Regions from separate parts of the Streptomyces syringium genome, predicted to be linked through region 2. Evidence: riboswitches for the same ligand, from Rfam matches in the RefSeq annotation. Region 2 holds a riboswitch; the other holds the start of a gene.
What was found. A riboswitch is a leader RNA that binds a small molecule or an ion and turns the genes downstream of it on or off. The one in region 2 is predicted to bind cobalamin.
Positions count from the first base shown of each region.

Region 1: linked by a shared signal. The riboswitch ahead of metE (5-methyltetrahydropteroyltriglutamate--homocysteine S-methyltransferase) and the one ahead of JO379_RS01885 (ABC transporter substrate-binding protein) in region 2 are both predicted to bind cobalamin.

Region 1 is NZ_JAGIOH010000001.1:7,075,982-7,079,710, forward strand. It holds gene JO379_RS30715 (endonuclease/exonuclease/phosphatase family protein) at 1-784, opposite strand, end outside; cobalamin riboswitch at 1,101-1,293, shown strand; gene metE (5-methyltetrahydropteroyltriglutamate--homocysteine S-methyltransferase) at 1,446-3,729, shown strand, end outside.
Region 2 is NZ_JAGIOH010000001.1:400,023-403,751, forward strand. It holds gene JO379_RS01875 (MFS transporter) at 1-499, shown strand, start outside; gene JO379_RS01880 (class I SAM-dependent methyltransferase) at 499-1,248, shown strand; cobalamin riboswitch at 1,304-1,486, shown strand; gene JO379_RS01885 (ABC transporter substrate-binding protein) at 1,517-2,545, shown strand; gene JO379_RS01890 (FecCD family ABC transporter permease) at 2,611-3,672, shown strand; gene JO379_RS01895 (ABC transporter ATP-binding protein) at 3,669-3,729, shown strand, end outside.

The DNA of each region.
Region 1 (3,729 bases), 6.7 Mb from region 2:
CCCGGGGCGAGGTGAGGATCCAGTCGATGCGGTCGCCGTCCGGCACGAGCGGCCGGTAGCCGTGGAAGGTCGCGTACTGCGCCCCGCGCTGATCGGCCGTGTCCCAGGAGTCCACGAGCGAACCCTGTTCGAGCATCGTGTCGTAGACGGGGTTGCCGTGTGCGGGGACGTTGAAATCGCCGGTGACGATCCGGGGCAGGGCCGGATCCAGACCGCGCAGCCGGGTGGTGATCAGCGCGGCGGAGCGCTCGCGCGCGTTCTGATGGGCGTGGTCGAGATGGGTGTTGAGGGCGTAGCACTCGCCCCCGGTGAGCAGATCGCGGAACCGGACCCAGGTGACCATCCGGATCACAGTGTTGCCCCAGGTCGCGGAGCCGATCAGATACGGGGTGTCGGAGAGCCAGAAGTGGTCGTACGCGACGGGGGCGAGCCGCCGCACGTCGTGGAAGACGGCGGTGAACTCATCGCGGCTGCCTCCCGCGCGGCCCGTGCCGACCCAGGCGTAGCGCGGCCCGAGATCGTCGGCGATGTCGCGCAGCTGCGCGTACAACCCCTCCTGGGTGCCGAGGAGATGAGGGCGCTCGTGGCGCAGCAGCGTGCGCATGACGGGCCGCCGATCGGCCCAGGTGTTCGGCGGGGTGTCGGAGGCGTAGCGGAGGTTGAAGCTCATCACCCGCAGCGGACTCCGGCCGCCACCACCCCCGACGGGCCCGGCCGCGGCCGACGCGGCCACGGCCCGCAGCGCGGTGCGGCGGTCGAAAGGAGCGTGCGCGAAGGCGGTCACGGCGACTCCAGGGTCCGGGCGGGGTCCGGGCGTACCGGAGATTCTCATGCGTCACATGGACCGCCCGCAACGGTGCCGTGGGCGGCGGGTGCGGCCGCCGCGGCGGTGACCACCGGGGTGCCGCACGCCCGTGCCTCCAGGGCGGACAGGCCCCGCCCGGGCCGCCGCCCGGCACGTCGGGCCGGGCGTCCACGCCGTGCCGGGTCGGCACGCGCGGAGTGTCCACCGGCGGATACCGGCCACGCGTCAAGATCGAATCCTTGCGCGGATTCCCCTACCGGTCCTTCCGCATTGTGTCTAGGGTGGGGGACGCAGCTGGTTCGCCCCGCCCGCCAGGCGGGAGCGTCGCAAGAGGGAACCCGGTGGAAATCCGGGACTGCCCCGCAGCGGTGAGTGGGAACGACCGCCGTCATACGCACTGGACGCCCACGCGTCCGGGAAGCGACGGCCAGTAGGTGCCCGGCGGCCCCAAGGCCCCAGGGCGCGCCCGCGAGTCCGAAGACCTGCCACTGCCCGCGCGCCACCCGCGTGCGGTGATCTCGGTGGCCCCGAGGGAGGGCCGGCGGTGGCAGGCAGGTGTGCCCAGCGCGCCCGCCCTCTTCGTCGTCCCTTCGCGCCCGGGTCCGCCGTGGTCATTCCGCGACTCGCGAAGGAGAGTTCCGTGACCGACCGCAACACCACCCCGCCCTCCCGGGCCACCGTCCACGGCTACCCCCGGCAGGGCCAGTCCCGTGAGCTGAAGAAGGCCATCGAGGGCTACTGGGCGGGCCGCGTCACCGCCGACGCCCTGCACACCACCGCCGCCACTCTGCGCCGCGCCGCCTGGCGCCGGTTGACGGAGGCCGGCGTGGACGAGGTGCCCACCGGCGACTTCTCGCTCTACGACCACGTCCTGGACACCACGGTCATGGTCGGCGCCATCCCCGAGCGGCACCGCGCCGCCGTCCGGGACAACGCCCTGGACGGCTACTTCGCCATGGCCCGCGGCACCCAGGAGGCCCCGCCGCTGGAGATGACGAAGTGGTTCGACACCAACTACCACTACCTCGTCCCCGAACTGGGCCCGGACACCGTCTTCACCGCCGACCCCGCCAAGCCGCTCGGCGAGCTGCGCGAGGCCCTCGCCCTCGGCCACACGGCCCGCCCCGTCCTGGTCGGCCCGGTCACCTACCTGCTCCTCGCCAAGCCCGCCCCCGGCGCCCCGGCCGACTTCCAGCCCCTCACCCTCCTCGACCGGCTGCTCCCCGTGTACGCCCGGGTGCTGGCCGAGCTGCGGGCCGCGGGCGCCGAGTGGGTCCAGCTCGACGAGCCCGCGCTCGTCCAGGACCAGTCGCCGGCCGTCCTCAGCGCCGCCACCCGCGCCTACCGCGACCTGGGCGCGCTCGCCGACCGGCCCCGGATCCTGGCCGCCACCTACTTCGACCGCCTCGGTGACGCCCTGCCCGTCCTCGCCAAGTCACCCGTCGAGGGACTGGCCCTGGACTTCACCGGCCCCGCCGCCGCCAACCTCGAAGCCCTCGCCGCGGCCGGCGGCGTGCCGGGCAAGCGCCTCGTCGCCGGCGTCGTCGACGGACGCAACATCTGGATCAACGACCTCGAACACTCGCTGGCCACCCTCGCCACCCTCCTCGGCCTCGCCGGCCGGGTGGACGTGGCCCCCTCCTGCTCGTTGCTGCACGTCCCGCTCGACGCCACCGCCGAACGCGACGTGGACCCCCAGGTCGCCCGCTGGCTCGCCTTCGCCCGCCAGAAGACCGAGGAGATCGTCACCCTCGCCCGCGGACTGAACGAGGGCACGGACGTCATCGCCCCGCAGCTCGCCGCCAACCGCTCCGCCCGCGCCTCCCGCGCCGCCTCGGCCCTGACCCACGACCCGGCCGTCCGGGCCCGTGCCGCGGCCGTCACCGAGCGGGACACCCGCCGCCCGCAGCCGTACTCCGAGCGGACCGCCGCCCAGCGGGCCCGGCTGGGTCTGCCGCTGCTGCCCACCACCACCATCGGCTCGTTCCCGCAGACCACCGAGCTGCGTACCGCCCGCGCCGATCTGCGCGCGGGACGGATCGACGCCGCCGGCTACGACGAGCGCATCGCCGCCGAGATCCGCGACGTCCTCGCCTTCCAGGAGAAGGCCGGGCTGGACGTCCTCGTCCACGGCGAGCCCGAACGCAACGACATGGTCCAGTACTTCGCGGAGCGGCTCACCGGCTACCTCGCCACCCAGCACGGCTGGGTGCAGTCCTACGGCACCCGCTACGTCCGCCCGCCGATCCTGGCCGGCGACATCTCCCGCCCCGAGCCCATGACCGTGGCCTGGACGAGCTACGCCCAGTCGCAGACCGAGCGCCCGGTCAAGGGCATGCTCACCGGCCCCGTCACCATGCTTGCCTGGTCCTTCGTCCGCGACGACCAGCCGCTCGCCGACACCGCCCGCCAGGTCGCCCTGGCCCTGCGCGACGAGGTCTCCGACCTGGAGGCCGCCGGGACCGCCGTCATCCAGGTCGACGAGCCCGCGCTGCGCGAGACGCTGCCGCTGCGCACCGCCGACCGGCCCGGCTATCTGGCCTGGGCGACCGAGGCGTTCCGGCTGACCACCGCGGGCGTCCGGGCGGACACCCAGATCCACACGCATATGTGCTACGCCGAGTTCGGCGTCATCATCGGTGCCATCGAGGAGCTGGACGCCGACGTCATCAGCCTGGAGGCGGCCCGCTCGCACATGCAGGTCGCCGACGAACTCGCCGTGGCCGGATACGGACATGAGGTGGGCCCGGGCGTCTACGACATCCACTCGCCCCGGGTGCCGGGCGTCGAGGAGACCGCCGGCCTGCTGCGCAAGGGGCTCGGTGCCATTCCCGCCGAGCGTTTGTGGGTCAACCCCGACTGCGGCCTGAAGACACGGGGCTGGAGCGAGGTCCGTGACTCCCTGGAGCATCTGGTCCGGGCGG
Region 2 (3,729 bases):
GGCGTCCAGCGAGTTCTACAGCCTGGTGCTGCTCACCTGCTTCGTCCTGGTCATCGTGGTCCAGCCACTGGCCTCCGGCCGGATCCGCCGGATGCCGTACCGGCGGGCGCTGGTGGGGGGCTTCCTCGCGCTCGCCGCCGGAATGGCGGTCCTGTCGGCCGGCACCAGGACGGCGCTGCTGCTGGGCGGCGCGCTGATCACCTTCGGTGACATCGTGTTGTTCCTGAAGAACGACTTGGAGGCCTTGCGCCGCAGTCCGCGCTCCGATGCCGTCGTGTTCGGGCAGCAGCGTCTCGCGGCCGGCCTCGGCGCGTGCGCGAGCGGGATTCTCGGCGGGCAGCTCTACGGTCTCGGCCTCGACGCCGGGGAGACCGGCTGGTTCTGGCTGGCGGCCGCGGCTCAGTGTCTGCTTCTCCCGCCCCTGCTGCTCGCGGTGCGCACGGCACCGGGTGCGGGGAAACCGATCGACTCGACGACGCGAAGGAAGGCCGGTTCCTGATGACACGGACGGACGGGTTCGAGGACGACGAGTTCTGGACCGAGTTCTACGACTTTCTCTTCTCCGAACAGCGCTACAGCCAGGCGGAGGAACTTCTCGACTCCTCTCCCCTGTTGGCCTTCACTCCCGGGGCCCGTGTCCTGGACCTGTGCTGCGGCCCGGGTGTGTTCACCGTTCCGCTGGCGCGTCGCGGCCACCACGTCACCGGCGTGGACCGCAGTCCCGCGATGCTGGAGCGGGCGCGGGAGTTCTGCGGGGCGGCGGGGGCGAAGGCCCGGTTCGTCCGGACCGACGCGCTGCACCACGTCGAGCCGGAGGCCTACGACGTCGTGCTCAACATGTTCACATCGTTCGGGTACTTCGAGGAACACGCCGCCAACATGCGGGTGTTGCGCAACATGCGTGCTTGTCTGGAACCCGGTGGCCGTCTGCTGCTGGACGTGGCGGGCAAGGAGCTCCTGGCCCGTAAGGTCGTGCCGCCGAAGGTCGTCCACCGGGGCGGTGATCTGCTGGTGCAGACCGACACCGTGCTCGACGACTGGGCCCGGCTGCGCAGCGACTGGGTGCTGGTCCGCGGGGACCGCGTTCGCCGGGCGAGCCTGGTCTGGTTCGTGTACAGCGCGGTCGAACTGCGGGCGATGGCCGAGGAGGCCGGCTTCGAAGAGGTCGAGATCTTCGGTGGCTTCGACGGCCGGCCCTACGACCAGGACGCCGAACGACTGATCCTTCGCGCCTCCCGTCAGGGCTGAATGAGGCGGAGGGGGGCGCGAATTGATCGATCGTGCGCCCTTTCCCGCCTCGCCCGCCACTCGTAATATCACCGGGTCATCGTCGCGACGGGGAATCAGGAAGCCGGTGTGAATCCGGCACGGTCCCGCCACTGTGACCGGGAAGCGATACCTCTGGGGGAGACCACCGCGAGAGCGGTCGGAGGCCAGGGGACGTCGCTCCGGGAGTCAGGACACTGTCCCGTCGCGAGGGCTGTCCGAGGAGCGCGGACTCCGCAGGAGGCATCACATGTACGACGGCATCCACCGTCTTTCCTTTTCGTCCCCCACCCGTCGGCGGATCATCCGTTGTGCGTTGGCTTCGGTCCTTGCCACGAGCTTCCTGGCAGGCTGCGGAGCGACGGACCCTGCGGACGACCGGGCCACGGCCCCGCGGGCGAAGGGGTTTCCCGTCACCATCGACAATTGCGGCACCCGGACCACCTATCGGAAGCCACCCGCCCGGGTGGTGACCATCCACCAGCACCCGGCCGAGCTGATGCTCGCTCTCGGGCTGAAGAAGGCGATGGTCGGCACGTCGTTCCCCGACTCCGCGGTGCTGCCCGAGCACCGCCGCGACTTCGGCCGGATTCCCGAGCTGGCGAAGAAGGAGCCGTCCTTCGAGACCGTCGTGGACGCCGAGCCCGACTTCGTGTACGGCGGCTACGGTTCCGCCTTCGCGGAGAAGGAGGGGCGATCCCGCAAGGTGTTCGCCGAGGCGGGCATCGACACCTATCTCAACCGCGAGTACTGCGGCAAAGGCCGCGTGGCCATGGCGGACGCCTACGAGGAGGTCCGTACCATCGGCCGGATCTTCGGCATCCAGGGCAGGGCCGACGACCTCGTGACGCGCCTCGAGGAACGCGTCGCCAGGACGACCGAAGCGGTCGAAGGCAGCCGGCCGGTGCCGGTGTTCGTCTACGACAGCGGGGACAAGGCGGCCTTCACGGCAGGCGGCAAGAGCCTGGGCACGGAGATCATCCGGCTGGCCGGAGGGCGCAACGTGTTCGGCGACCTCGACGAGGTCTTCGGTGACGTCTCCTGGGAGCAGGTCGTCGAGCGCAAACCCGAGGTCATCGCCATCTACGACTACCGCGGTTCGGGCAGTGTCGAGCAGAAGAAGAAGTTCCTCCTGTCCCACCCCGCCCTCGCCGACGTGCCCGCCGTCAAGAACCAGCGGTTCACGGTACTGCCGCTGACCTCGACCCTGGTCGGTGTGCGGCCCCCCTACGCGGTGGAGGATCTGGCCCGCCGACTGCATCCCGAGCGGTTCCGGTGACGGCCCGTCCGTCGGCCGTGGCGGACACGGCCGACACGGCATCCCGGCGCTCCAGGACGGTCCGGATGCCACCGCGCGGACGGCGCAAGGTGCCCTATCCGCTGGTCCTGGTGCTTCTCGGCGCTCTCCTGCTGGTCTCGGTGACGGCCGGGCTGACCATCGGCTCGGTGAACGTGCCGCCCGGTGAGGTGTGGGGCATCGTCGCCCACCGCGTGGGGGCGCCGTGGCCGGAGCCGGCCTGGACCCGGGCGCGCGAGACCATCGTCCTCGACGCCCGGGCTCCCCGGGTACTGCTCGGCGCGGTGACCGGCTCCGGGCTCGCGGTGGTCGGCACGGCCATGCAGGCCCTGGTCCGCAATCCGCTCGCGGACCCGTATCTGCTGGGCGTGTCCTCGGGCGCCTCGCTGGGGGCGGTCCTGGTCATCGTTTCCGGTGTGACCCTGTTCGGCACGCTGTCGCTGTCGGTGTCCGCCTTCGCGGGAGCCCTGCTCACCCTGCTGCTGGTGTACGCGACCGCCCGGGCCACCGGTCGGATCACCTCCGTCCGGCTGGTGCTGTCCGGAGTCGCCGTCGCCGCCGTCGCGACCGCCCTGACCGACCTCGTGCTGCTGACCGCCGACCGTGGCAACCAGGCCCGCGAGGTGCTCGCCTGGACACTCGGGGGCCTCGGCGGAGTGCGGTGGGACACCCTCTGGCTGCCGGCGGGCGCACTGCTGGTGGCCGTCGCGGTGCTGATCCTGCGGGCCCGGTCGCTCAATCTGTTGCTGGCGGGCGAGGAGGCTGCCACCACCATGGGGCTGGATGTGGCGCGGTTCCGCGGCCGGATGTTCGTGCTGCTCTCCCTCGTCACCGGTGTCCTGGTGGCGGCGGCCGGGCCCATCGGCTTCGTCGGGCTCATGCTGCCGCACATCGTTCGTCTCTTCGTCGGCGGGGACCACCGTCGCGTCCTGCCGGCGGCTGCTCTGGCGGGGGCCGTCTTCCTGGTGTGGGCCGACATCACGGCCCGTACGGTCGCCGCACCGCAGGAGATTCCGGTCGGGGTGCTGACCGCCCTGTGCGGTGGCCCCTTCTTCCTGTGGCTGATGCGCCGGGACGCCCGGCGGGGCACCGGCCAGGGGGTGGAATGAGCGCGACCGAACTGTGCGTGGAGGGCCTCACGGTCACCGCCGGGGCACACCGCCTCA